One region of the Streptomyces sp. NPDC058240 genome, then DNA from elsewhere that is predicted to be linked to it. Evidence: predicted binding sites of a transcription regulator. Region 1 holds the regulator's gene; each other region holds the start of a gene.
What was found. Region 1 encodes HrcA, which represses chaperone genes, less so after heat shock. Its sites were predicted from a motif close to TTNGCACTCNGNNNNNCNGAGTGCNAA; they were not measured.
Positions count from the first base shown of each region.

Region 2: groES (co-chaperone GroES) is a predicted target of HrcA. The motif match lies at 7,342-7,368, and genes of this name have one in related genera.
Region 3: groL (chaperonin GroEL) is a predicted target of HrcA. The motif match lies at 7,377-7,403, and genes of this name have one in related genera.

Region 1 is NZ_JBHVWT010000001.1:604,657-614,118, forward strand. It holds gene ACFVX4_RS02755 (hypothetical protein) at 1-331, opposite strand, end outside; gene ACFVX4_RS02760 (16S rRNA (uracil(1498)-N(3))-methyltransferase) at 496-1,242, opposite strand; gene ACFVX4_RS02765 (nitronate monooxygenase) at 1,239-2,315, opposite strand; gene dnaJ (molecular chaperone DnaJ) at 2,440-3,576, opposite strand; gene hrcA (heat-inducible transcriptional repressor HrcA) at 3,577-4,593, opposite strand; gene ACFVX4_RS02780 (MBL fold metallo-hydrolase) at 4,792-5,514, shown strand; gene ACFVX4_RS02785 (DUF3097 domain-containing protein) at 5,540-6,358, shown strand; gene hemW (radical SAM family heme chaperone HemW) at 6,537-7,778, opposite strand; gene ACFVX4_RS02795 (SpoIIE family protein phosphatase) at 7,851-9,462, opposite strand, start outside.
Region 2 is NZ_JBHVWT010000003.1:315,303-324,764, reverse strand. It holds gene ACFVX4_RS09355 (substrate-binding domain-containing protein) at 1-735, shown strand, start outside; gene ACFVX4_RS09350 (ABC transporter substrate-binding protein) at 942-2,267, shown strand; gene ACFVX4_RS09345 (carbohydrate ABC transporter permease) at 2,267-3,160, shown strand; gene ACFVX4_RS09340 (carbohydrate ABC transporter permease) at 3,157-4,011, shown strand; gene ACFVX4_RS09335 (hydroxyacid dehydrogenase) at 4,048-5,076, shown strand; gene groL (chaperonin GroEL) at 5,158-6,783, opposite strand; gene groES (co-chaperone GroES) at 6,882-7,190, opposite strand; gene ACFVX4_RS09320 (DUF6234 family protein) at 7,508-7,984, shown strand; gene ACFVX4_RS09315 (polysaccharide deacetylase family protein) at 8,190-9,182, opposite strand; gene ACFVX4_RS09310 (methyltransferase domain-containing protein) at 9,319-9,462, shown strand, end outside.
Region 3 is NZ_JBHVWT010000009.1:80,562-90,023, reverse strand. It holds gene ACFVX4_RS17865 (ABC transporter substrate-binding protein) at 1-941, shown strand, start outside; gene ACFVX4_RS17860 (DUF3263 domain-containing protein) at 981-1,229, shown strand; gene otsB (trehalose-phosphatase) at 1,356-2,234, shown strand; gene ACFVX4_RS17850 (trehalose-6-phosphate synthase) at 2,248-3,651, opposite strand; gene ACFVX4_RS17845 (glucosyl-3-phosphoglycerate synthase) at 3,696-4,652, opposite strand; SAM riboswitch class I at 4,806-4,932, shown strand; gene thrC (threonine synthase) at 4,950-6,272, shown strand; gene ACFVX4_RS17835 (MoaD/ThiS family protein) at 6,303-6,581, shown strand; gene ACFVX4_RS17830 (cold-shock protein) at 7,003-7,209, shown strand; gene groL (chaperonin GroEL) at 7,565-9,187, shown strand.

The DNA of each region.
Region 1 (9,462 bases):
CGCCCGTCTCCGCGGTCAGGTCCCCCCGTACGCACCGCCCGCCGAGCTCCTGGGTGACCTTGCCGGTGAGGGTGATGGCCTCGCCCTTCACGGACTTGCCGGTGCAGTCGACGTCCGCGATCCGGCGTGCGGACGCGGCGGGCGACGCGCCCACGGTCCGGTCCCCTTCGACTCCGGCGGTGCAGTTCAGCCATTGCACGTCGACCCCGTTGCGCTCCAGTGCGCCGGTGCCGACCCGGTCGGTGGTCACGGCGATGGATGCGGAATTCAGCCCGTCCGCGGGCTCACAGGCGGCGGCACTCGCGACCGCCGCGACCACGAGTGCGGACACGGCCGGAAAGCGCCGTCCTCTTCCCTGACCCCATGCCCTTGATGTCCCCATACGGGCAGCTTCCCACCGTTACCCACCGGACGGTAGACGGCGTGCGGTCGTACTGAGGGGCGCCGCCGGGGCGCGCGAAGGGGCTCCGGCCGACCGGCAGTTACCGGCCGGTCTCACGACCAGCGGCCGGTGCGCCCCAGCAGCAGTGCCGTCGCCGCCGTGCCCGCCGTCGAGGTGCGCAGGACGCTCGCCCCGAGCCGGCAGGTCCGGGCGCCCGCCGCGGCGAAGACCGCCAGCTCGTCCGGCGACACACCGCCCTCGGGGCCGACGACCAGCACGATCTCGCCCTGGGCGGGGAGCCGGACGGTGGCCAGCGGCTCGCTGCTGTGCCCCCGGTCCTCGTGCAGGACGGCGGCGAAGTCCGCCGTGGCGACGAGCGCGGCGACCTGTTTGGTCGTCATCACGTCGGCCACCTCGGGGAAGCGCACCCGACGGGACTGCTTGCCCGCCTCCCGGGCGGTGTTGCGCCACTTCGCCAGGGACTTGAGGCCGCGGTCGCCCTTCCACTGCGTGATGCAGCGCGCTGCCTGCCAGGGCACGACCGCGTCGACACCGGTCTCCGTCATCGTCTCCACGGCGACCTCGCCGCGGTCACCCTTGGGCAGGGCCTGGACGACGGTGATGCGGGGAGCGGGCCGGGGCTCCTCCCGGATCTCGGTCAGATCGGTGACGACGAGCCGGTCCTTGCCCTCGGCGGCCAGGACGATGCCTTCCGTCCAGTGGCCGCGCCCGTCGGTGAGCACGACGTCCTCGCCGGCGCGCAGCCGCTTCACCGACACGGCGTGCCGGCCCTCGGGCCCCTCCAGGACGAACTCGGGCCCGCCGGGGACCTGTTCGACGACGAAGACCGGTGCGGTCACTGCGTACTCCCTGTACTCACAGCCGTCCGTGCGGCGTCCAGTTCTTCGGCGAGCAGCCGGACCAGCCGGCCCGCGGGCAGCTCGCGTGCCATCCGGTGTCCCTGGCCCGCCCACAGGGCCATGCCCTGCGCGTCCCCGGCCTTCGCCGCCGCCTTGCGCAGTCCGGCGGTCAGATAGTGGACCTGCGGGTAGGCCGCGGGAGCGTACGGGCCGTGCTCGCGCATGAACCGGTTGACCAGACCGCGGGCCGGGCGGCCGGAGAACGCCCGGGTCAGGGCGGTCCGTACGAACAGCGGGTTGGTCAGCGCCTGCTTGTGCAGCGGACTCGCCCCGGACTCGGGGCAGACGAGGAACGCCGTACCGAGCTGCGCCGCCTCCGCGCCCGCGGCGAGCACCGCAGCGATCTGGGACCCGCGCATCAGCCCGCCCGTGGCGACGATCGGTATCTGGACGGTATCGCGGACCTGGGACACCAGCGAGAGCAGCCCGATCCCGGCGCCGTCGGCCTGCGGGTCGTCGCGGTGGGTGGACTGGTGGCCGCCCGCCTCGATGCCCTGGACGCAGACCGCGTCGGCGCCCGCCCACTGGGCGGTCTGGGCCTCCTCGGGCGTGGTGACCGTCACGACGGTGTACGTACCCACGCCGGCGAACGCGTCGAGGGTGTCGCGGGTCGGGCAGCCGAAGGTGAACGAGACGGCCGGGACCGGGTCCTCCAGGAGGATGGCCAGTTTGGCGTCGTAGTTGTCGTCGCCGCCGCTGGAGTCCGGGTCGCCGAGCGGGGTCTCGTACCAGGCGGCCTCGCCCGCGAGCTGGTGCCGGTACACCTCGACGGCGCTCGGGTCGGCGAGCGCCGGCTGCGGCATGAAGAGATTGACGCCGAAGGGCTGACCGGTCAGCCCTCGCAGCTGTTTGATCTCGTTGTACATGCCGTCCGCCGTCTTGTACCCGGCGGCGAGAAAACCGAGCCCGCCCGCCTCGGAGACGGCCGCGACGAGCTGCGGGGAGGACGTGCCCCCCGCCATCGGGGCCTGCACGATCGGATACCGGCAGAGATCGGTCAACGCGGATGACATGACCGCATCGTGTCACGTCCCGCGCGGCCCGGTGTGTGCGGGACTCAGTCCGCTTTGTACTCAAACGCCGGACGGGCCCGCCGTGCGGGCCCGTCCGGCGTCCGGGAACGGTGTGCCGAGTCGGTCAGCGGCCGTTGAAGGCGTCCTTCAGCCGGGAGAACAGCCCCTGCTGGCCGGGCTGGAACTGGCCGGTGGGCCGCTCCTCGCCGCGCAGCTTCGCCAGGTCCCGCAGCAGTCGCTCCTGGTCCGGGTCCAGCTTCGTCGGGGTCATCACCTCGACGTGCACGATCAGATCGCCGCGCCCGCCGCCCCGCAGGTGCGTGATGCCGCGTCCGTGCAGCGGGACCGACTGGCCGGACTGGGTGCCCGGCCGGATGTCGACCTCCTCCAGGCCGTCGAGCGTCTCCAGCGGCACCTTGGTGCCGAGCGCGCCCGCCGTCATGGGGATGGTGACCGTGCAGTGCAGATCGTCGCCGCGGCGCTGGAACACCGCGTGCGAGAGCTCGTGGATCTCCACGTACAGGTCGCCGGCCGGGCCGCCGCCGGGGCCGACCTCGCCCTCGCCCGCGAGCTGGATGCGGGTGCCGTTGTCGACACCGGCGGGGATCTTCACGGTGAGCGTGCGGCGCGACCGGATGCGGCCGTCGCCGGCGCACTCCGGGCACGGGGTCGGCACGACCGTGCCGAAGCCCTGGCACTGCGGGCAGGGCCGCGAGGTCATGACCTGGCCGAGGAAGGACCGGGTGACCTGGGAGACCTCGCCGCGGCCGCGGCACATGTCACAGGTCTGGGCGGAGGTGCCGGGTGCGGCACCCTCGCCACTGCAGGTCGTACAGACGACGGCCGTGTCGACCTGGATGTCCTTGGTGGTGCCGAACGCGGCCTCGGCGAGATCGATCTCCAGCCGGATCATCGCGTCCTGGCCGCGCCGGGTGCGCGAACGGGGTCCGCGCTGCGACGACGTACCGAAGAACGCGTCCATGATGTCGGAGAAGTTGCCGAAGCCGCCCTGTCCGAATCCGCCCGCGCCGGCGCCGCCGGAGGCGGACAGCGGGTCGCCGCCGAGGTCGTAGACCTGCTTCTTCTGCGGGTCCGACAACACCTCGTAGGCGGCGTTGATCTCCTTGAACCGCTCCTGGGTCTTCGGATCGGGGTTGACATCCGGGTGCAGCTCGCGGGCGAGCCGACGGAATGCCTTCTTGATCTCGTCCTGGGATGCGTCGCGGCGTACGCCGAGTACGGCGTAGTAGTCCGTGGCCACTTACGACTCCGCCAGGATCTGTCCGACGTAACGTGCCACTGCGCGTACCGCTCCCATCGTTCCGGGGTAGTCCATGCGGGTCGGTCCGACCACGCCGAGTTTGGCGACTGCCTCGTCGCCCGAACCGTAGCCGACCGCGACGACGGACGTGGAGTTGAGCCCCTCGTGGGCGTTCTCGTGCCCGATACGTACGGTCATGCCCGAGTCCTTGGCCTCGCCGAGCAGCTTCAGCAGCACGACCTGCTCCTCCAGTGCCTCCAGCACCGGCCGGATCATCACAGGGAAGTCGTGCCCGAAGCGGGTGAGGTTGGAGGTGCCGCCGATCATCAGCCGCTCCTCCGTCTCCTCGACGAGGGTTTCGAGCAGGGTGGAGAGCACGGTGGACACGGTTCCCCGGTCCTCGCTCTCGAAGGATTCCGGCAGATCCTGCACCAGTTGTGGGACGTCCGCGAAACGGCGTCCGACGACCCGGCTGTTGAGCCGGGCCCGCAGATCGGCGAGAGAGGTCTCGCCGAACGGGGCGGGGCAGTCGATCATGCGCTGTTCGACCCGGCCGGTGTCCGTGATCAGCACGAGCATCAGCCGGGCGGCTGCCAGTGACAGCAGCTCCACATGCCGCACCGTCGACCGGGTCAGCGAGGGGTACTGCACGATGGCGACCTGCCGGGTCAGCTGCGCGAGCAGCCGTACGGTGCGGCCCACGACGTCGTCGAGGTCGACCGCGCCGTCGAGGAAATTGTGAATGGCGCGGCGCTCCGGCGACGAGAGGGGCTTGACCCCCGCGAGCCTGTCGACGAAGAGCCGGTAGCCCTTGTCCGTCGGGATGCGTCCGGCACTGGTGTGGGGCTGGGCGATGAAGCCCTCGTCCTCCAGCACCGCCATGTCGTTGCGGACGGTCGCCGGGGAGACCCCCAGCTTGTGCCGCTCGGTGAGCGCCTTGGAGCCGACGGGCTCCTCCGTGCCGACATAGTCCTGGACGATGGCGCGAAGCACTTCGAGTCTGCGTTCGCTGAGCATCGCGCACACCTCCAGCTGTGTTTCCTCGTGGTTCTCGGGTCGTTCCTGTTCCTGTGCCCAGGAATCCGCTTGGCACTCGGTCAACGCGAGTGCCAGCAATCCCCCCGCCAGTGTACGGCGGCCGAGTGGGGGCCTAGCAAGGGCGACCGGTCACGCTACCGCGAGACCGTGCAGGTCGTTTGCCGATAGCGTCCCGGTATGGATGCCTCTTGGGAAGAGTTCGGATGGGAGCGACTCGGTCACGGAGTGGGCCGACGGCGCCTTCCCGGGTGGGACGCGACCGTCGCACTGGTGGTCGGAACGGACGGAGTGCTCCTCTACGACACCGGATCGACGCTCCGCGAGGGTGCCGAGGTGCGGTCCCAGGCCCAGGCTCTGCTCGGCCGGAGGGTGACGCATATCGCACTCAGCCATCCCCATTTCGACCACGTCCTGGGCACTGCCGCGTTCTCCGGCGCCGAGGTGTACGGGGCGGTCGGCATGGCGGAGCTGCTGGAGCGGGGGGCGGACGATCTGCACAGCTCGGCGGTGCGTCACGGAGTCGGCGAGCACGACGCGGCGGAGGCCGTCGACGCGCTGGTGGTGCCGCGGCACCAGGTGTGCGGCGAGTGGACGCTCGATCTGGGCGGCGGGCGCGAGGTGCTGCTGGCCGACGTGGGCCCCGCACACAGCGGCCACGACCTCGTGGCGGTCGTCCCCGGCTCCCCCGCGATCGTGCTCTGCGGCGACCTGGTCGAGGAGTCCGGCGAGCCGCAGGCGGGCCGGGACGCGTTCCCGTCCCGCTGGCCGGCCTCGCTGGACCGGCTGCTGGCGCTGGGCGGCGAGGACGCGGTGTACGTGCCGGGGCACGGGGCGGTGGTGGACGCGGCGTTCGTACGGGAACAGCGCGAACAACTGGCCGTACGCTTCGGCGTGTCGTGACCCGTTGTCGTCCTATCGTCGTCCGATGCGCAGCTACCAGCCGGACCTGACCCCGCCGTGGAAGAGGTCCGCCCCCGTTCCCGAGGTCCCCGCCGAACCCGATCTGGTCGTGGAGGAGGTCTCCACCGGATTCTGCGGTGCGGTGATCCGCTGCGAGAAGACGGCCCAGGGTCCGACGGTGACCCTGGAGGACCGCTTCGGCAAGCACCGGGTGTTCCCGATGGAACCGCGGGGCTTCCTGCTGGAGGGCCGGGTGGTCACCCTCGTACGCCCCTCGGCCGCCGCTCCGGTGCGCCCCGCCCGTACGGCCTCGGGTTCGGTCGCGGTCCCCGGCGCGCGCGCCCGGGTCGCGCGGGCGGGACGGATCTATGTGGAGGGCCGGCACGACGCGGAGCTGGTCGAGCGGGTCTGGGGCGACGACCTGCGGATCGAGGGCGTGGTCGTCGAATACCTGGAGGGCATCGACGACCTCCCCGCCATCGTGCGCGAGTTCTCCCCCGGCCCGGACGCCAGGCTGGGCGTCCTGGTCGACCACCTGGTGCCCGGCTCCAAGGAGTCCCGGATCGCCGCTCAGGTCTCGGACGCGAACGTGCTGGTGGTCGGCCACCCCTACATCGACGTGTGGGAGGCGGTGAAGCCGTCCTCCGCGGGCATCACGGCCTGGCCGGTGGTCCCGCGCGGCCAGGACTGGAAGACGGGCGTGTGCCGCGCGCTCGGCTGGCCGGAGAACACCGGCGCGGCCTGGCAGCGGATCCTGGCCACGGTCCACTCGTACCGGGACCTGGAGCCGGCCCTGCTGGGTTCGGTGGAGCACCTGATCGACTTCGTGACGGCGCCGGAATAAAGCCCCGCAGGCACACCCCGGCCCCGGCCCGGGCGCACCCCTCAGCCCCATCCCGGGCGCGTCCCCAGCCCCTCCGGCGCTTGAGGAGCGGGGGTCCGGGGGCAGCGCCCCCGGTTACGGGAAGGGGCGGGCAGGGGAAAAAGCCGCCGCAGGCACCCCCGCCCCGCGCCCCCGGCCCTCAGTCCACCAGGTCCCGCACCACCGCGTCCGCCAGCAACCGCCCCCGCAACGTCAGCACCGCCCGCCCCTGCTCGTACGGGCCGGGCTCCAGGAGGCCGTCCGCCAGGGCGCGGCGGGAAGCGGCCAGCCCGGCCGGGGCCAGGATGCCGAGGGGACAGCCGTCCGCGAGCCGGAGCTCCAGCAGGATCCGCTCGACCCGCCGGTCCTCCTCGGAGAGGATCTCGCGTCCGGCCCCCGGCGACCGCCCCTCGGCCAGTGCCTGGGCGTACGCGCCCGGGTGCTTCACGTTCCACCAGCGCACCCCGCCGACATGGCTGTGCGCCCCGGGCCCGGCGCCCCACCAGTCGGCCCCGCGCCAGTACAGCTCGTTGTGCAGGCACCGGCCCTCGGGCGTACGGGCCCAGTTCGACACCTCGTACCAGGAGAAGCCCGCCGCGGCCATCGCCTCGTCCGCAATCAGATACCGGTCCGCGTGCGCGTCGTCGTCGGTCATCGGGATCTCGCCGCGCCGGATCCGCCGGGCCAGCTGGGTGCCCTCCTCGACGATCAGCGCGTACGCCGACACATGGTCCGGCCCGGCGCCGATCGCCGCGTCCAGCGAGGCCCGCCAGTCGTCGTCGGACTCCCCCGGCGTGCCGTAGATCAGGTCGAGGTTGACGTGCTCGAAGCCCGCCTCGCGGGCCTCGGCGACACATGCCTCGGGCCGGCCCGGCGTATGCGTACGGTCCAGGATCTTCAGCACGTGCTGCCGGGCGCTCTGCATCCCGAACGAGATCCGGTTGAAGCCGCCCTCCCGCAGCTCGGCGAGATACGCCGGACCGACGGACTCCGGGTTGGCCTCGGTGGTGATCTCGGCGTCGTCCGCGAGCCCGAACTCCTCACGGATCGCCCCCAGCATCCGGACCAGGTCCGCGGCGGCCAGCAGCGTCGGCGTACCGCCGCCGACGAAGACGGTGCGGACCGGACGCGGATCGTCGCCGAGGACCTTGCGGGCCTGGCGGACCTCGCCGATCAGATGCTCGGCGTAGTTGTCCCGGGAGGCCAGCGCGCCGCCGGAGCCGCGCAGCTCGGTCGCGGTGTAGGTGTTGAAGTCGCAGTAGCCGCAGCGGGTCGCGCAGTACGGCACGTGCAGGTAGAAGCCGAGCGGCCGGTCGGCGGCGCCTTCCAGGGCATGGCGGGGCAGCGCCCCGTCGTCGGGTACGGGTTCACCATCGGGCAGTACGGAAGGCATACCGCCCATTGTCGCTCGCCGCCGGGGAACCCCCGGCCACGGCCGTGATCACGGAGGCCGCCCGTCCCCGGACGCGGGTCCTCACCCGGCCTGGAGCACCAGCAGCGCCAGGTCGTCGTCGGGCGGACGCTCGGCGAATTCGTGCACCGCCCGCTTGATCCGGTCCGCGATCCCGTCCGCCGACAGCCCGGTGCAGCCGGCCAGCGCCTGGGCCAGTCCGTCCCCGTCGTCGAACATCAGCGGCCCGCAGCGCCGCTCCGTCACTCCGTCCGTGACGCACAGCAGGCTGTCGCCGGGCGCCAGCTCGAAGCTCTCGCTCTCGTACGCGACGTCGTCGAAGATCCCGAGCAGAATCTGCGGCTCGGCGGCCGGGCGCACCTCTCCGTCGGGCCGCAGCAGCAGCGGCAGCGGGTGGCCGGCGCTGGCCAGGGTGCAGCGCACACCGCCGCCGGGCAGCGGTACGAGCTCTCCGTACAGCAGGGACAGGAAGCGGGACTGTCCGGTGTCCGCCGTCTGCTGGCCACCGGCGGCGGCCACCATGAGCGCCGCCGCCTCGGCGGCCTCCATCGCGTCGTCGAGGAGCAGCCGGTTGAGCCGGTCCAGGACCTCGCCGACACCGAAGCCCTCGCGGGCCAGCAGCCGCAGCCAGGGCCGGGCGAGGCCGGTGACGACGGCGGCCTCGGGGCCGCTGCCCTGCACATCGCCGAGCACGAAGCACCAGCGGTCGCCGGGGCACGGGAAGATGTCGTAGAAGTCGCCGCCGACGACTCCGTCGTCGCTGGGTTCGTACACCAGCGAGCTGGAGACCCCGGGTATGTCGGCGACCTTGCCGGGCAGCAGCGCGCGCTGCAGGATGCGGCTGATGGTGGCCTGCCGGGTGTAGGCGCGGGCCGCGCCGACGGCGAGGCCGACCCGGCGCACGAAGTCCTCGATGAGCGCGGTCACTTCGTCGGGGACACGGGCGAGGCCCTCCCGGCCGAGGAGTACGGCGCCGAGTGTCCGGCCGCCCGAGGTGATCCGGTAGGCGAGGGCGGACGCGGCACGCTCCTCGGCCTCCGCGCCCTCCTCCTCGCCGCCGGGCCACGGCATGGAGACGGGCCCGGTGCCGACCCGCTCGGGGAGCCGGATCGGGGCCTGCTCCAGCACGGTGCGCAGCTGCCCGGTCTCGGCCTCGTCCCGGTGCCAGACGCTGGCGAGCCGGGGGACGGCCGAGGGGCCGCCGTTCTCGGGCTCCAGCCAGATCGCGCACCAGTCGGCGAGTCTGGGCACCAGTAACTGCCCGGAGAGCGCCGCGACGATGTCCTCGTCGAGCTGGCCGGCGAGCAGGTCGGAGGCCTCGGCGAGGAACGAGAGCGCGCCGCGGCCGGCCCAGTCCGCGTCGTCGCGCAGCGCGCGCCGGGCGGTGGGGGCGAGCAGCTCGGCGGCGCGCAGCCCCTGCTGGAATTCGGGCTCGGCCGCCGGTTCCGGGAACGGGTTCCAGTCGTCCACGGGGAGCCGGGCCCAGACGGTCTTGAGGCCGGTGCGATAGGTGATGCCCCAGCGCTCGGAGAGGGTGCCGACGAGCTGGAGCCCGCGACCGTACTCTGCGGGCTCGTCGGGGCCGACGAGGCCGACGCCCTCCGCCGCTTCGGCAGCGCTTCCGGTCTCCGGGCGGTCGCTGCGCACGGCACGGGCCGGATGGTGGTCCGAGACC
Region 2 (9,462 bases), on a different contig from region 1:
CAGGAGGACCACGCCCGCACCGAGGGGCTGCTCTCCGCGGGCGCCGAAGGACTGCTGGTCGCGCCCGGCTGGCAGGACCCGGGCGACCCCGCCGCGTTCGGCGACTGGATCGCCTCGCTGCCCGTGCCGACCGTGCTGCTGGAGCGCAGGCCCACCGCGGGCTCCCCGTTGGACGGCCTGGACCGGGTCTGCTCGGACCATGCGCACGGCGTGCTGCTGGCGGTGCGCCACCTGGTGGATCTCGGGCACGGGGCGCCGCTGCTGATGGCCCGCGCGGACTCCCCGACCGCCGTCGCGGTGCGGTCCGGGTACGCGGAGGCCCTGGCCGTGCTCGGGCTGCGCGCACCGCAGGACGTGATCGATTCCGTACCGGCCGAACTCGCCCCGGACGCCTTCGAGCAGGCCGTGCGGGCGCTGCGCGAGGCGGTCCTCTCGGGGGTGGCGACGGCGGCACTGATCCACAACGACGTGGACGCGATCCAGGTGGTGCAGCGGCTGGCCGAACTGGGCGTGCGGGTGCCGGAGGACCTGGCCCTGATCGCCTACGACGACGAGGTGGCGGCGCTCGCCGACACACCGCTCACGGCGGTGGCACCGCCCAAGCGCGAGGTGGGCCGGCACGCGACGGAACTGCTGGTGGAGCGGCTGGGCCAGAGCGCGGGCGCACCCCGGCGCCATCTGACGCTGCTGCCGCAGCTGAGGGTCAGGGACTCGTGCGGGGCGCGCCTCCCCTGAGGGCTGTCCCGCAGGCCCGGGGGCAGATCCCGGAGCAGGCGTTCCCGCAGCCCCCGCGCCCGGTTCCGCAGCGTACGCCCAGCGCTTCCGTACGTAACTTATCTGATCTTTTTTCGATCAATCGATCTTTCGCTCTTGACTTCGGTCACAACTGGTCCAAGGATCACGGCCAACGCCAATGTCGCCGCCAGTTCAGGAGCCTCGCTGTGAGCCGCAGTCCGAGCAGAACGTCCCTCGCCGTAGTCGGCACCGCCACCGCCCTCGCCCTCCTCACGGCCTGTGGCGGCAGCGGCGACGATGCCTCCGCCGGAAGCGACGGCAAGCCCGTCAGCATCACCTTCTGGGGCTGGGCCAAGGGGTCCAAGGAGGTCGTTGACGCGTTCAACGCCTCGCACAAGAACATCAAGGTGGTGTACGAGGAGATCCCGTCCGGCAACGCGGGCGGATACGCCAAGATCTCCAACGCGGTGAAGGCGGGCAACGCCCCCGACCTGGTCTCCATCGAGTACCCGCAGCTTCCGGAGTACGTCAGTCAGGGCGCGCTCCAGGACATCGGCCAGTACTTCACCGACGACATCAAGAAGAAGCTGCTGCCGCAGGCGGTCGAGCTGACGACGCTCGGCGGCAAGAACTGGGCCGTTCCGTTCGACGCCTCGCCGCAGTCCTTCTACTACCGCAAGGACCTGTTCGAGAAGTACGGCGTCGAGGTCCCCAAGACCTGGGACGAGTTCCGCAAGGCCGCCGAGAAGATCAAGAAGGCCGACAAGAAGGCCCGGATCGGCACCTTCTTCCCCGATGACCCGACCACGTTCCAGGCGATGGCCTGGCAGGCCGGCGCCCAGTGGTACAAGCCCGAGGGCGACACCTGGAAGGTCAGCACCGCCGACGCGGCCACCAACAAGGTCGCCGACTACTGGCAGGGTCTGCTCGACGACGACCTGATCCGCGCCAACGCCTCGTTCAGCCCCGAGTGGACCAACTCCCTCAAGAACGGCGGCACCGTCGGCTACCTCGGCGCGGCCTGGGGCGCGGGTGTCCTCAAGGGCACGCTGCCCGAGCAGAGCGGCAAGTGGGCCGTCGCCCCGATGCCCAGCTGGGACGGCAAGCCGGCCAGCGGCATGCTCGGCGGCTCCACCTTCGCGGTGACCAGGACCAGCAAGAAGGCCGAGGCCGCGGTCGAGTTCGCCACCTGGATGTCGACCACCGAGGAAGGCATCAGGGCCCGCATCGAGTCCGGTACGTCGAGCGCCTTCCCGGCCGCGGCGGCACTGCGCCCGGTGGCCAAGAAGTCCTTCGACGCCGGCTTCTACGGCGGCGAGGACATCTACCAGGTGTTCGAGGGCGCCGCGACGTCGATCGGCCCGAACTGGAACTGGGGCCCGACGACCGGCACGACGAACACCACCATGAAGGACCAGTTCGGCAAGGTCGCGAGCGGTGGCACCACCATCAAGGACGCCGTGAAGGCCGGGCACGACGCCACGGTCACCGAGCTGAAGAAGCGCGGTCTGAAGGTCGAGGACGCAGGCTGATGAAGCGCGCCCGGACGACCAGAGCCGCCGCCATCCTGCTGGGGCCCTTCTTCGTACTGTTCACCGTGGCCATGGTGGTGCCGATCGGTTACGCGGTCTGGCTCAGCCTGTTCACCGAGAAGCAGTCCGGACTGGGCTTCGGCGGCACCGAGACCGTCTTCAGCGGACTCGACAACTACACGGCGGCCCTGGGCGACCGGGCGTTCCGCGAGGGCTTCGGCGTACTCCTCGGATACTGCCTGTTCTACATTCCGCTGCTGCTCATCGGGGCCCTCGCCCTCGCCCTGCTGCTGGACTCCACGCTGGCCCGCGCCCGCCGGTTCTTCCAGCTCGCGCTCTTCCTGCCGCACGCCGTGCCCGGCATCATCGCCGCGCTGATCTGGGTGTACCTCTACACCCCGCAGCTCAGCCCGGTGGTCAGCGCCATGGAGTCCGGCGGAATCGGCTTCGACTTCTTCTCCCCCGAGGGCGCCCTTCCCTCCATCGTCAACATCGCCCTGTGGGAGTGGCTCGGCTACAACATGGTGATCTTCTATGCCGCGTTGCAGGCCATCGACCGCTCCGTGCTCGAAGCGGCCACGGTCGACGGGGCCGGTGCCTGGCGCACCGCGCTCAGCATCAAGGTCCCGCTGATCCGCTCCTCCCTCGTGATGGTCGCGCTGTTCACGGTCATCGGTTCGCTCCAGCTGTTCACCGAGCCGCTGATCCTCAACAAGGGGACCGGCTCCGCCGTCTCCTCCACCTGGACGCCGAACATGTACGCGTACACCGCGGCCTTCGAGCGCAACGACTACGGTCTCGCCGCGGCCGCCTCCATCCTGCTGGCGCTCACGGCCGCGCTGCTGTCCTTCGTCGTCACCCGCTTCACCGGCCGGAAGGGCAAGAAAGCATGAACTCCCCCGCCTCCCGCGGCCGCTGGATGTCGAAGACCGCCGTCAACGGCTTCCTTCTGCTCGCCGTCGTCTACATGCTCTTCCCCCTAGTCTGGCTGGTCACCGCCGCCACGAAGGACACCGGCGGCCTGCTCGCGGGCAACGCGTTCTCCTTCGAGGGCTTCAACCTCGGTGAGAACCTGTCGAACCTGGCCTCCTACGGCGACGGCATCTACTTCCGCTGGTACCTCAACAGCCTCATGTACGCGGGCGGCGGGGCGATCGTCTGCTCGCTGATCTGCGTCGCCGCGGGATACGCCTTCGACAAGTACGAATTCCGGGGCAAGGAGAAGCTGTTCGGCCTCGTGCTGATGGGTGTGCTGGTGCCCACCACGGCGCTGGCCCTGCCGATGTATCTCCTGGCCTCCAAGACCGGCCTGGTCAACACCTACTGGTCCGTGCTGATCCCGGTGCTGGTCAACCCGTTCGGCGTGTATCTCGCCCGGGTGTTCAGCACCGGCTACATACCGAACGAGGCCCTGGAGGCCGCCCGTATCGACGGGGCCGGCGAGCTGCGCGTCTTCTGGTCCATCGGACTGCGCATGGTCATGCCGGGCTTCGTGACGGTCTTCCTCTTCCAGTTCACCGCGATCTGGAACAACTTCTTCCTCCCCCTCGTGATGCTCTCGGACCGCAAGCTCTTCCCGCTGAGCCTCGGGCTGTACTCCTGGAACACCAACACCCACGGCGAGCCGAGCTTCTATCCGCTCGTCGTCACCGGCTCCCTCCTCGCCGTCATCCCCCTGATCGTCGCCTTCGTCTCGCTGCAGCGGCACTGGAAGGCCGGACTGACCGCCGGCAGCGTCAAGTGACTCTCACCGCGAGCCCTGAGGAGTACGAGTTCCACCATGCCCCACACCACTGACAACCGGCCGACGGCCCTGCTCGCGATGGGGCCCGGCATCGCCGACCGCCTCCTCGCCGACCGCCACCGCACCCGGCTGGCCGCCCTCACCCGCACCGACCCGGACTTCGTCGCCCACGACCTGGCCGACCCGACGCCCGAGGTGGCCGCCGCGCTCGCCGAGGCCGAGGTGCTGTTCACCTGCTGGGGAGCGACGCCGCTCACCGCCGGGGTACTGGCGTCCGCGCCCCGGCTGCGGGCCGTCGTGCACGCCGCGGGTTCCGTGAAGCACCACATCACCGACGCCTGCTGGGAACGCGGCATCGCCGTCGCATCGGCAGCCGGCGCCAACGCCCTGCCGGTCGCCGAATTCACCCTCGCCACGATCCTGTTCGCCGGCAAGCGGGTCCTGCACACCGCGCACCGCTACCGCGATCTGCGCGCCGGCCACGACTGGCTCGCGGAGCTCGACGGGGCCGGCAACTACCGCCGTACGGTCGGCATCGTCGGCGCCTCCCGCATCGGCCGGCGCGTCATCGAGCTGCTGCGCCCCTTCGACCTGGACGTGCTGCTGTACGACCCGTACGTGGACGGCGCGGAGGCGGCGCGGCTCGGGGTACGGCTCACCTCGCTCGACGAGCTCTGCGCGAGCAGCTCCGTCGTCTCGGTGCACGCGCCCCAGCTCCCGGAGACGCACCATCTGATCGGTGCGGCGCAGCTGTCCGCCATGGCGACCGGGACGACGCTGATCAACACGGCGCGGGGCTCGCTGGTCGACGAGGAGGCACTGCTGCCCGAGCTGACGGCCGGCCGGCTGCAAGCGGTGCTGGATGTGACGGACCCCGAACTCCCGCCTGCGCACTCGCCGTTGTACACCCTGCCCAATGTGCTGCTCACCCCGCACGTGGCGGGTTCGCTGGGCGACGAGCTGCACCGGATGGCCGACCAGGCGCTGGACGAGATGGAGCGCTTCGCGGCCGGTCTGCCCTTCGCGGACCCCGTGCACTCCGGGAGTCTGAGCCACTCGGCCTGAAACGCCCGAAGGCCCCCTGTCCCACCGCCGAGCGGTGGGACAGGGGGCCTTCTTCGGCTGTGCGCCCTGAGCGGTCAGGCGTCAGTGCGAGTGACCGTGACCGCCGTGGGCGGCCTCGGCCTCTTCCTCGGCCGGCTTCTCGACGACCAGGGTCTCGGTCGTGAGCAGCAGCGACGCGATGGACGCGGCGTTCTCCAGCGCGGAGCGGGTGACCTTGACCGGGTCGATGACGCCGGCCTTCACCAGGTCGCCGTACTCGCCGGTCGCGGCGTTGAAGCCCTGGCCCTTGTCGAGCTCGGAGACCTTCGAGGTGATGACGTAGCCCTCGAGGCCGGCGTTCTCGGCGATCCAGCGCAGCGGCTCGACGGCGGCGCGGCGCACGACCGCGACACCGGTGGCCTCGTCGCCGGTCTTGCCGAGGTTGCCCTCCAGGACCTTGACGGCGTGGACCAGAGCGGAGCCACCACCGGAGACGATGCCCTCCTCGACCGCGGCGCGGGTCGCGGAGATGGCGTCCTCCAGACGGTGCTTCTTCTCCTTGAGCTCCACCTCGGTGGCGGCACCGACACGGATCACGCACACGCCGCCGGCCAGCTTCGCGAGGCGCTCCTGGAGCTTCTCGCGGTCCCAGTCGGAGTCCGTGGCGTCGATCTCGGCCTTGATCTGGTTGACCCGGCCCTTGACGTCGCCGGGCTCGCCGCCGCCGTCCACGATCGTCGTGTCGTCCTTGGAGACGGTGACGCGGCGGGCGGAGCCCAGCACGTCCAGACCGGCCTGGTCGAGCTTGAGGCCGACCTCTTCGGCGATGACGGTCGCACCGGTGAGGGTGGCGATGTCGCCGAGCATGGCCTTGCGGCGGTCACCGAAGCCCGGGGCCTTCACCGCGACGGCGTTGAAGGTGCCACGGATCTTGTTGACGACGAGGGTCGACAGCGCCTCGCCCTCGACGTCCTCGGCGATGATCAGCAGCGGCTTGGAGCCACCGGCCTGGATGACCTTCTCCAGCAGCGGGAGCAGCTCCTGGATCGAGCCGATCTTGCCCTGGTGGATCAGGATGTACGGGTCGTCGAGGACGGCCTCCATACGCTCCTGGTCGGTCACCATGTACGGGGACAGGTAGCCCTTGTCGAAGGCCATGCCCTCGGTGAAGTCGAGGTCCAGACCGAAGGTGTTGGACTCCTCGACGGTGATGACACCGTCCTTGCCGACCTTGTCCATCGCGTCCGCGATGAGCTCGCCGACCTGGCTGTCCTGCGCGGAGAGCGCGGCCACGGCGGCGATGTCGGACTTGTCGTCGATCGGTCGGGCGGTCGCGAGGAGCTCCTCGGACACGGCCTTGACCGCGGCGTCGATGCCCTTCTTCAGGGCGGCCGGGGAGGCACCGGCGGCGACGTTGCGCAGACCCTCGCGGACGAGCGCCTGGGCGAGCACGGTGGCGGTGGTCGTACCGTCACCCGCGACGTCGTTGGTCTTGGTCGCCACCTCCTTCACCAGCTGGGCACCGAGGTTCTCGTACGGGTCGTCGAGCTCGACCTCGCGCGCGATGGTGACACCGTCGTTGGTGATGGTGGGAGCGCCGAACTTCTTGTCGATGACGACGTTGCGGCCCTTGGGGCCGATCGTCACCTTGACCGTGTCGGCAAGCTTGTTGACGCCGCGCTCAAGGGCGCGACGGGCGTCCTCGTCGAACTTCAGGATCTTCGCCATGGGAGCTGAGCTTTCCTCTCGAACGAACTGCGCCCCCGACCACCCGGCTGGTTATTCGCGGGGGCCAGGGGCGCAGAACAGAAGCAAACGTGGGTGAATTACTTCTCGATGATCGCGAGCACGTCGCGAGCCGAGAGGACGAGGTACTCCTCGCCGTTGTACTTCACCTCGGTGCCGCCGTACTTGCTGTACAGCACGACGTCGCCGGTCTTGACGTCGAGCGGAAGGCGCTCGCCGTTCTCGAAGCGGCCCGGTCCCACGGCCAGGACGACGCCCTCCTGGGGCTTCTCCTTGGCGGTGTCCGGAATGACCAGGCCGGAGGCCGTGGTCTGCTCGGCGTCGAGCGGCTGGACCACAATACGGTCCTCGAGCGGCTTGATCGCAACCTTGGTGCTGGCGGTCGACACGATCCGGTCTCCCCCTTCGGAGATCTCACGGGGTAACAGTCTTGGGGTGGCGACCAGGTCGATCCGTCGTCGCGGGTGCCGGACCTGCCAGTCGCGCAGTACTGCTGGCACTCTCCAGTGGTGAGTGCCAGCACCGAGACTATGACCGGGATTAGCACTCGGTCAAGCGGAGTGCCAATTCGAGCAGTCGTGGCGTCGCCGCCGCGACGCCTGCGCGGCGCCGGACACGACGACCGGGGGGACGGTCCGGACAACAGTCCGGACAACATGGGGACAACGTCCGGACGGACCGGACCGTTCCGTACGACCGTGTGGACATGACCCGCCCCTCTCCGTACCCGCGGCCGGACCCGCGTTCCGGGCGGCGGCCGTACGAATCGCGCGCCGTGAACGGCTGCCTCGATGTGGTGCTCGGGCTGCTGCTCGTTCTCCTGGAGGGGCTGATCTGTGCGGTCGCCGCCATCCGACTGGCTTTTTCGCGAACGGACCTCGACGGCCCGGAGACGACGGGCCCGCCGCCGATGGACTGGACACCCGCCCTCGTCCTCGGCGGGATCGCCGCGGCGGCCGGCCTGTTCGCCGTCGTGCTGATCCGCGCGAACTGGCCCCGGGCGGGGGCGATCCGGCTGATGGCGGCGCTGCTGCTGTGCGTGGTGGCGGTGCTGGTCGGGCACGAGGACTACGGCCGCTCGCACCCGGCGCCCGCGCCCGCCCCCTTGTACGATCCCGGCCGCACCGGCCACCAGTGCCTCAGCGGCGGCGACAACCGCGAGTGCCTGGACTCCGGCGGCTGACGGCACGCGATCACGACCATCGACCCCGGCTCACCGTGATCACCGCGCGCCGTCGGGCCCGCCGCGGGCGTCCGCGGCGGGTGGTTCACCCGCTGCACGGCCTTGCGGCCCAGCCGTTCGATCGGGTCCACCGACTGTGCGCAGCCGGTGGTGGTGAGGAGCGCACCGGCTGCCAGCAGTCCGGCCAGCAGCCGGCGCGCCCTGCTCATACGTAGTCCTCCAGCCGGGCCACCGCGTAGCCCCGGTCCGTGACGGTCTTCATGACCGCCCGGACCAGGTCGGCCATGCTGCCGTCCCATTCCGCACGGCCGCGGAAGTGCGTGAGGATGATGTCGCCCGGGTGCAGGTCCTGGTCCTCCTCGCGCCACTCCATGTGGTCCGGGAACGCCTCGGCGTTCCAGAGGGGCACGGCCTTGATGCCGCAGGACTTCGCGATGCGGAGCGTGTCCCCGTTGTAGTTGCCGTACGGCGGGCGGAAGAGCCTGGGCCGCTTCCCGAACTGCTTCTCGATGATGTCCTGCTCGTCGCAGATCTCGCGCTTCTGCCCGGCGTGCGAGAGGCCCGGCAGATAGGGGTGGTTGAGCGTGTGGTTGTTGAGGGTGACGCCCAGCCGCTGCGCCTCGCCGAAGTACCCGTAGTTGTCGCTCACCTCGTAGTCGCTGAGGAACGCGCTGTACGGGATGTCCAGCTCGTCCATCATCTGCAACAGCTCGGGGTCCTTCTCGGAACCGTCGTCCATCGTCAGGAAGACGACGCGGTCCTTGGTCGGGACGGTGGTGAAGACCGGCGGCAGCGAGTCGTCGCCGCCCTTCACCTCGAAGCCCTCGCGGGTGGTGATGCGCGGCTTCACGGCGGGCGGCCGCGGTGCGATCAGCGGCGGCTTGTCCAGCCCCCACTTCTTGGCGAGCCTCGCCCGCACGGCCGGGCCGAGCTTCGCGTTCTCATGGGCATCGCCGGGTACGCGGGCCCGGCCGGCGCCCTGTCCGGAGCCGCCCGGGTGTCCGGCGGCGGGGTTCGTGCCCGCCTCCGGGCCCGGGTTCCCGGCGGCGGGCCGCTCCCGGTACTCGGCCTCGCCGCCCGCCTGCCCACCGGACCCGGAGGCGCAGCCGGAGCCGACCGCGGCGACCAGGAGCGCAGCCAGGACGGCACATGCGGGCCGGTGCCCGCCGGAGCCCCGCCTCCGTTCGGGACGAGGCATGCCCGATCCACTCCACTTCGTGGTCATTTTTTCCTTTTGCCGTACAAGCTGCATGGCGCCGCATCCTGCCAGCACGTGATCGGCCTCCCGGCCCGACACCTCCACCGGGCCCGCCGGTCTACCCGGCTGGCTCACAATGGGGCGGGTGAACGCTCTCGCCCCGAACGACCCGTCCGCCGCCGACGACCGGTCCGACGCCCCCGACCCGCTCGCCGCCTTCATCGCCCTGCGCACCCCCGAGGGCGCCGCGCTGCTGGACGAGCTGCGGTCGTACGACCCC
Region 3 (9,462 bases), on a different contig from region 1:
GCAAGCTCTACCGGGCGGACCAGATGCTGTCCATCCGCACCCAGGCCAACTTCCTGCCGTCCCTCGCCGACGCGGGCAGCGTGGACCGCACCCAGTACGGACTGCCGTTCGTCGCCAGCACCCGGCTGCTCTTCTACAACAAGAAGTACTTCGCGCAGGCGGGCCTCGACGCCCCGCGGACCTGGGACGACATCCGCGACGACGCGGCGGTGCTCAGGCAGCGCGGCGTGACCTACCCGTTCGCGCTGCCGCTCGGTCCGGAGGAGCCCCAGGCCGAGACCATGATGTGGCTGCTCAGCGGGGGCGGCGGCTACATCGACGACAGCGGCTCGTACGAGATCGACTCGGCCGAGAACGTCAGGACGTTCGACTGGCTGAAGGCGAACCTGGTCGACAAGGGCCTCGTCGGCCCCGTCGCCCCGGGGAAGCTCGACCGCCAGAAGGCGTTCGACGCGTTCACCGACGGCCGGGTCGGCATGCTGAACGGCCACCCGACGCTGATGCAGGAGGCCGAGCGGAAGGGCGTCTCCGTCGGGATGGTGCCGATGCCCGGCAGCGGCGGCCCCGGCAAGAACTCGCTGGGCGTGGCCGACTGGATCATGGGCTTCAAGCAGCGCGGCCACCGTGTGCAGCTGGGCAAGTTCTTCGACTATCTGTTCACCGACAAGAACGTCATCGGCTTCGCCGACGAGTACGACCTCCTCCCGGTCACCGACAGCGCCTCCGCGGCCATGGAGTCCGACGCCAGGTACAAGCCGCTGTGGAAGTTCCTGGCCGCGCTGCCGGACTCGCAGTTCTACCCGTACGGCAAGAGGTCCTGGGCCCGGTCCAGCGAGTCGATCAAGGAGAACATCGGCAAGGCGGTCGAGCCGAACGGCAGCCCCGGGAGCGTGCTGGGGCGGATCGCGCGCGATTCGGCCGCGGCGGCGAAAGAGGATTAGCGGGTGGCGGCCTTTCGGGCGGGCGATATGTTGGCTGATATGACCGCCCCCACGAACGGCCCCGACGGCCTCTCCGACAGGGACCGTGCCGTGCTCGCCGTCGAACGGCAGTCGTGGTCCGGCCCCGGGGCGAAGGAGCGGGCGATCCGCGAACGGCTGGGCATCTCGCCCACCCGCTACTACCAGCTCCTGAACACCCTGCTCGACGACCGCCGCGCACTGGCGGAGGACCCGGTGACGGTCAACCGCCTGCGCCGGGTGAGGGACGCGAGACGCGAACGCCGCTGAGGGCGGGATCGGGCCCCTCCGGCAGAACCGAGCCCCTCCGGCGATCGAGGAGCGGGGGTCCGGGGCAGCGCCCCCGGGAATGCCCGCACCTGCCCCGACCCCGCGTCCCGGCTATAGGCTCCCTCCATGGGCAGCAACCCCGAAGCACCCACACCGAGCGAAACCCCGTCCGCGCTCCCGACTCCCACCACCCCGGCCGGCCAAGAGGCCCTCGCCGCGATCCTCGCCCGCCCCGACCGCGCCGTCATCGCGCTCGATTTCGACGGCACCCTCGCCGACATCGTCCCGGACCCGGAGCAGGCCCGCGCCCACCCCGACGCCGTCGCAGCCCTTGCCGCGCTCGCCCCGAAGGTGGCCTCCATCGCCGTGATCACCGGCCGCCCGGCCGGCGTCGCGGTCCGGCACGGCGGCTTCGCCGGAGTGCCCGGCCTGGACCACCTCGTCGTCCTCGGCCACTACGGCGCCGAACGCTGGGACGCCGTGTCCGGCACCGTCCACGCCCCCGCCCCGCACCCCGGCATCGCCGCGGTCCGCGCCGAGCTCCCGGGCGTGCTGGACCGGGCCGGCTCGTGGCACGGCACCTGGATCGAGGAGAAGGGCCGGGCGATCGCCGTCCACACCCGCCGGGCCGCCGATCCGCAGGCCGCGTTCGAGGCGCTGAGCGGCCCGCTCGGCGAGCTCGCCGCCCGGCACGGACTGATCGTCGAGCCGGGCCGGCTGGTCCTGGAGCTGCGCCCGCCGGGCATGGACAAGGGCGTGGCGCTCGCCCAGTACGTACGGGAGACGGACGCCGAGTCCGTGCTGTACGCGGGCGACGACCTCGGCGACCTCGCCGCGTACGCCGCGGTGGAGAAGCTCCGCACCGAGGGCCCCGACGGCATCCCCGGACTGCTGGTCTGCAGCGGCAGCGCGGAGGTGCCCGAACTGGCCGAGCGGGCCGACCTGCTGCTGGCCGGACCGGGCGACGTCGTCGCCTTCCTGGCCGGGCTGGCCCGGCGGATCTGACACCCCTGGCGGCTCACTCCCGCCGCAGCGCGTCCAACTGGTCCAGGAACCACTGCTGCGGCGGCAGCGCGACCGCCGCCGCGGCCAGGCGTTCCGTGCGCGCGGTCCGTTCGTCCTCCGCCATCGTCAGCGCCTCGTGCAGCGCCGTCGCCGTCGCCGAGACGTCGTACGGGTTCACCACGACCGCGTCGCTGCCCAGCTCCTCGTACGCCCCCGCCTCCCGCGACAGCACCAGCGCGCAGCCGTGGTCGGAGACGACCGGGATCTCCTTGGCGACCAGGTTCATGCCGTCCCGGATGGGGTTGACGAGCGCCACGTCTGCCAGCCGGTACGCGGCGAGCGAGCGGGCGAAGTCGTCCTTGACGTGCAGCACGACCGGCATCCAGCCCTCCGTGCCGTACACGGCGTTGATCTCGTCGGCGACCCGTCGCACCTCGGCCGTGTAGTCGCGGTACACCGCGAGGTCCTGCCGGGAGGGGTACGCGAAGGCGACATGGACGACGCGTTCGCGCCATTCGGGCCGCTCGTCCAGGAGCGCGCGGTACGCGAACAGGCCACGCACGATGTTCTTGGACAGCTCCGTTCGGTCCACCCGTACGATCGTCCTCCGGCCGGGGCCGGTCTGCTCGCGCAGCGCCGCCATCCGCTCGTCCACATCGGCCTCGTGCGCCCGGCGGCGCAGGAAGTCCCCGTCCGCGCCGAGACCGTGCACCCCGATCCTGGTCCGCCCGGTGCCGCCCAGGATCTGGGTGCAGCAGCCGATGAACGCGTCCGCCCAGCGCCGGGTCAGGAACGCCGCCCGGTCCGCGCCCAGGATGCCGTGCAACAGCTGCTCGGCGATGTCGTCGGGGAGCAGCCGGAAGTAGTCGACGGGCGCCCACGGGGTGTGCGAGAAATGGCCGATCCGCAGGTCGGGGCGGAGCTCGCGGAGCATGCCCGGCACCAGCGCCAGGTGGTAGTCCTGCACCAGCACCGCGGCGCCCTGCCCCGCCTCCTCGGCGAGCGCCTCGGCGAAGGCCCGGTTGTAGGTCTCGAACGACGCCCACTGCCGCCGGAACTCCGCGTCGAAGACCGGCTCCAGCGGCGTCTGGTACAGCATGTGGTGGACGAACCAGAGCACCGAGTTCGCGATGCCGTTGTATGCGTCGGCGTGCACGTCCGCGTCGATGTCGAGCATCCGTACGCCCGGCTCACCGACCCCGCGCCGGACCGCCTCCCGGTCCCCGTCACCCAGCGCCGCGCACACCCACAGCTTGTCGTCGACGGCGCTCAGCCCGGAGACGAGCCCGCCGCCGCCCCGCTTCGCGTCGAGCGATCCGTCCGCGCCCAGGATGTACGACACCGGGCCGCGGTTGGACGCGACGAGGACCTGGGCGGAGGGATGGGCGGAGGACTGGGCTTCGTGCTCGGAGACCATGTTGCGGAATCTAGCCCGATCACGAACCGCCCAAACGTGCGAAGTCAGGCCGCGCGGCGCGAAACATACTCCGCGATCTCGCACATCGGGGGCCGCTCCTCGGTGTCCACGGCATGGGTGCGCGGTACGAAGCCGTTCGCGCCGCGCTCGAACTGGGTGAGCGCCGGGCGTACCAGGTGGCCGCGGGACAGCCGAAGTTGCGCGGTCCGGTAGATCGCCGCCGCCATCCGGCCGAGCGCCTGCCCGTCCTGGTGCCGGTGCTTGCGCACTCCCACGTCGACCTGGGCCAGCGCGTCCAGCCCCACCGTGTGCAGCGCGTCGACCAGGAGGCCCAACTCCACGCCGTAGCCGACGGGGAAGGGCAGCCGTTCGAGCAGGGAGCGGCGCACGGCGTACTCGCCGCCCAGCGGCTGGACGAAACCGGCCAGCTGCGGCCAGTGCAGATTGAGCAGCGGACGGGCCACCAGCTCGGTCACGCGACCGCCCTGCCCCGCCGTGTCGCCGAAGGGGCGGTCGTACATCGCCTTCACGAACTGCACGTCCGGGTCGGTCAGCAGCGGGCCGACGATGCCGGAGACGAAGTCCGCCGAGAAGTCCTTCAGGTCGGCGTCGATGAAGCACACGATGTCACCGCCGGTCACCAGGAGCGAGCGCCACAGCACCTCGCCCTTGCCGGGCACGGCCGGTATCCGGGGGAGTATCGCGTCCCGGTGCACCACCCGGGCGCCGGCCTGCCGGGCCACCTTCGCGGTGTCGTCCGTGGAACCGGAATCGATCACCACGAGCTCGTCGACCAGCCGGACCTTCTCCATCAGCTCGCGCCGGATCGTCGCGACGATCTCGCCGACCGTCGCCTCCTCGTTCAGCGCGGGCAGTACGACACTGACGCTCCCGCGGCCCGCTTCCCCGGCCGTGGCCCTGGCGGCCAGGAGGCGGTCCAACGGGCGGTCGGCGGCCGACCAGGAACGCCTGGCCAGCCAGCATTCGACCTCTTCCAGCACGGTCGATACTCCCTGTATGTGATCCATCTCGCGGTTCGGACGACTATCTCAACAGTCCGGTGCTTCGGTTACAGTCTTGAACAACGCGGACGACCATCGCATGCCGGGGTCCGTCCGCCGATAAATGCCCGGATCGAAGATCCGGTGCCACAGCGCTCATCCAGAGGGACTGAGGGAACGGCCCGTTGAAGTCCCGGCAACCCCCCCGCCGACCGTGAGGTCAGGTGGGGAAGGTGCCAATTCCGTCTCGTGGCGAAACGCGCCGCGAGGAAGATGAGGAGAAAGGGCCTCGCCACCATGGCTGCGCAGACCGTTGCAGTAAGCACCAATTCTTCCGCCGACGCTGACGCCAACGCCGAAGCCGTCGACCTCGGTCCCGCCTCGGGCCTTTCCTGCCGCGAGTGCGGCGAGCGTTTCGAACTCGGCCCCATTTTCGCCTGCGCGTCCTGTTTCGGGCCGCTCGAAGTCGCGTACGACCTGCCGAGCGGCTCCCCCGAAGAGCTGAAGAAGCGCATCGAGGCCGGACCGGCCAACATCTGGCGCTACGCGCCGCTGCTGCCGGTCCCTGCCGATGTCGCCGAGAAGCCGAACCTGAATCCCGGCTGGACCAAGCTCGTCCAGGCCGACAACCTCGCCCGTGAGCTCGGTGTCGAGCAGGGCAAGCTGTTCGTCAAGGACGACTCCGGCAACCCCACGCACTCCTTCAAGGACCGCGTCGTCGCGCAGGCCATCGAGGCCGCCCGCGCCTTCGGCTTCACCACCCTCTCCTGCTCCTCCACCGGCAACCTCGCCGGTGCCGTCGGCGCCGCCGCCGCCCGCGCCGGCTTCCGCTCCTGCGTGTTCATCCCGCACGACCTGGAGCAGGGCAAGGTCGTCATGGCCGCGGTGTACGGCGGTGAGCTGGTCGGCATCGAGGGCAACTACGACGACGTCAACCGCTTCTGCTCCGAGCTCATCGGCGACCCGCTCGGCGAGGGCTGGGGCTTCGTCAACGTCAACCTGCGTCCGTACTACGGCGAGGGCTCCAAGACCCTGGCGTACGAGATCTGTGAGCAGCTCGGCTGGCAGCTTCCGGATCAGCTGGTCATCCCGATCGCGTCCGGCTCGCAGTTCACCAAGATCGACAAGGGCCTCCAGGAGCTGATCAAGCTCGGCCTGGTCGAGGACAAGCCGTACAAGCTCTTCGGCGCCCAGGCCGAGGGCTGCTCGCCGGTCTCGGTCGCGTACAAGGGCGGCCACGACGACGTCCGGCCGCAGAAGCCGAACACGATCGCCAAGTCCCTCGCCATCGGCAACCCGGCCGACGGCCCGTACGTCCTGGACATCGCCCGCCGCACCGGCGGTGCCGTGGAGGACGTCAACGACGAGCAGGTCGTCGACGCGATCAAGCTGCTGGCGCGCACCGAGGGCATCTTCGCGGAGACGGCGGGCGGTGTGACGGTCGGCGTGACGAAGAAGCTCATCGAGGCCGGTCTGATCGACCCGTTGCTGACCACCGTCGTACTCAATACGGGTGACGGCCTCAAGACCCTCGACGCGGTGGCCGACACTTCTCAGGCGACCGCGACGATCCGGCCCAGCCTGGACGCGTTCCGCGCTGCCGGCCTCGCCACCAGCTGACCACCCGAGACTTCAGGAAGGGCACCCACCATGAGCGTCAAGGTCCGCATCCCCACCATCCTCCGCACCTACACGGGCGGCCAGGCCGAGGTCCCGGCCGAGGGCTCGACCCTCTCCCAGGTCATCGAGTCCCTGGAGCAGAACCACCCGGGCATCGCCGCCCGCGTCCTGGACGACCAGGGCAAGCTGCGCCGCTTCGTGAACGTGTACGTCAACGACGACGACGTGCGCTTCGAGGGCGGCCTGGAGACGGCCACGCCGGACGGCGCCGGCATCTCGATCATCCCGGCCGTGGCCGGCGGCTGCTGACGTCCCGTCCGACCGCACCGCGTTATCGAATTGCCCTCTCCATGATTGAAACGGAGGGGGCAATTCTGCATGGTTGAGCGCGGTACAGTGTGGGAAGTCCCCCCAGCTGCCCGTGCCGCCCGCATACGAGAATGCGCCCGGCCACGACAAGATGCAGCCAAAGTGCGCGATCCGCTTGAGGCATAAGTCGCCTTTGCCTGGCCCGACTTGCCCAGGATTCATATGAATTCCGCATATCCGGGCGTTCGGTTCTGCCGAGAATTCTCGTCCGATTGACCTGTTGCAGAGGGCAGTTGGGCAGATACATTCAGCCGCGGTCGACGCGTTCCGGCGCACACACCCTCTCCTGTCGGAGGGTGAGTTCTGACCCGGGTCCGCGAAGTGCGGTCCTGCGCAAGGGCCAGTAATAGGGGAGTTAGGCATGGCTCAGGGCACCGTCAAGTGGTTCAACGCGGAGAAGGGGTACGGCTTCATCGCGGTCGACGGTGGTGCGGATGTTTTCGTCCACTACAGCGCGATCCAGATGGACGGGTACCGCACCCTCGAAGAGGGTCAGCGAGTTGAATTCGAGATCTCGCAGGGCCAGAAGGGGCCGCAGGCGGACATGGTCAAGCTCGCCGTCGGCTGAGTTCGAGCGGTCGGCCAACGACGCCACTCACGCACTGCACTCACGCACTGAGGGCCCGTACCCCGGGGGTACGGGCCCTCAGTGCGTCCCGCGCCTGCCTCCCGCGCCTGCCTCCCGCGCCTGCCTCCCGCGCGCCCCGGCGCGGTGTCCACATCCCGAGGGGGACGCTTGCACTCTCGGGGGTCGAGTGCTAATCATTGGCGTTAGCACTCTCCAGGTGAGAGTGACAGAACTTGGACCGGGCCGGTGAGGCCCGCAGGCCGGTGGGGCAAGGAACCACCGGTCAGGCAGGCCGTCCGTCGCGGGCGCCACTCGGTCCGGAGAAATCCACCCCTGTCCGGGAGGACCACTTCACATGGCCAAGATCATCGCGTTCGACGAGGAGGCCCGGCGCGGTCTCGAGCGCGGCATGAACCAGCTCGCCGACGCCGTCAAGGTCACCCTTGGCCCCAAGGGTCGCAACGTCGTCCTTGAGAAGAAGTGGGGCGCCCCCACGATCACCAACGATGGTGTTTCCATCGCCAAGGAGATCGAGCTGGAGGACCCGTACGAGAAGATCGGTGCGGAGCTGGTCAAGGAGGTCGCCAAGAAGACGGACGACGTCGCCGGCGACGGTACGACCACCGCCACCGTTCTCGCCCAGGCTCTCGTCCGCGAGGGTCTGCGCAACGTCGCCGCGGGTGCCAACCCGATGGCCCTCAAGCGGGGCATCGAGAAGGCCGTCGAGGCCGTCTCCGCCGCCCTCCTGGAGCAGGCCAAGGACGTGGAGACCAAGGAGCAGATCGCTTCGACGGCCTCCATCTCCGCCGCCGACACCCAGATCGGCGAGCTCATCGCCGAGGCCATGGACAAGGTCGGCAAGGAAGGCGTCATCACCGTCGAGGAGTCCCAGACCTTCGGTCTGGAGCTGGAGCTCACCGAGGGTATGCGCTTCGACAAGGGCTACATCTCGGCGTACTTCGCCACCGACATGGAGCGCATGGAGTCGTCCCTCGACGACCCGTACATCCTGATCGTCAACTCCAAGGTCAGCAACGTGAAGGACCTCCTTCCGCTGCTGGAGAAGGTCATGCAGTCCGGCAAGCCGCTGCTGATCATCGCCGAGGACGTCGAGGGCGAGGCCCTGTCGACCCTGGTCGTCAACAAGATCCGTGGCACCTTCAAGTCCGTCGCCGTCAAGGCCCCGGGCTTCGGTGACCGCCGCAAGGCCATGCTCGGCGACATCGCCATCCTCACCGGTGGCACCGTCATCTCCGAGGAGGTCGGCCTCAAGCTGGAGAACGCCGGTCTCGACCTGCTCGGCCGCGCCCGCAAGGTCGTCATCACCAAGGACGAGACGACGATCGTCGACGGTGCCGGTGACAGCGACCAGGTTCAGGGTCGCGTCAACCAGATCCGCGCCGAGATCGAGAACTCCGACTCGGACTACGACCGCGAGAAGCTCCAGGAGCGTCTCGCGAAGCTGGCCGGCGGCGTGGCTGTCATCAAGGCCGGCGCCGCGACCGAGGTCGAGCTCAAGGAGCGCAAGCACCGCATCGAGGACGCGGTGCGCAACGCCAAGGCCGCCGTCGAGGAGGGCATCGTCGCCGGTGGTGGCGTGGCTCTGCTCCAGGCCTCGGCCGTCTTCGAGAAGCTGGAGCTCTCGGGTGACGAGGCGACCGGCGCCAACGCCGTCAAGCTGGCGCTGGAGGCCCCGCTCAAGCAGATCGCCGTCAACGGTGGTCTTGAGGGCGGAGTCGTCGTCGAGAAGGTGCGCAACCTGCCGATCGGTCACGGTCTGAACGCCGCGACCGGCGAGTACGTCGACATGATCGCCGAGGGCATTCTCGACCCGGCGAAGGTCACGCGCTCCGCTCTGCAGAACGCCGCGTCCATCGCCGCGCTGTTCCTCACCACCGAGGCCGTCATCGCCGACAAGCCGGAGAAGGCCGCCGCGGCCGCTCCGGGCGGCATGCCGGGCGGTGACATGGACTTCTGATCCTGACGGATCGGTAGTTCCTGTACAGCTTTGCCGCATCGGGCCCCTGGACCAGCTGGTCCAGGGGCCCGATGTCGTTTCCGGGGCGAACGGCGCTTGTGCGCCCGGATACGAGGCGTGCCGCGAACCGGTCGGCGTCACATCGGCCTTCCAACCGCGGCTCCCCCGTGGGCGTGCGGTGGACGCACCCACGATGCCCGCCGGAGCATCGTGGGCACGTGATACCGCGGCCCCCATTCCGTCGTGGGCGTCCGGCTCCCGGTATGACGGGGTGT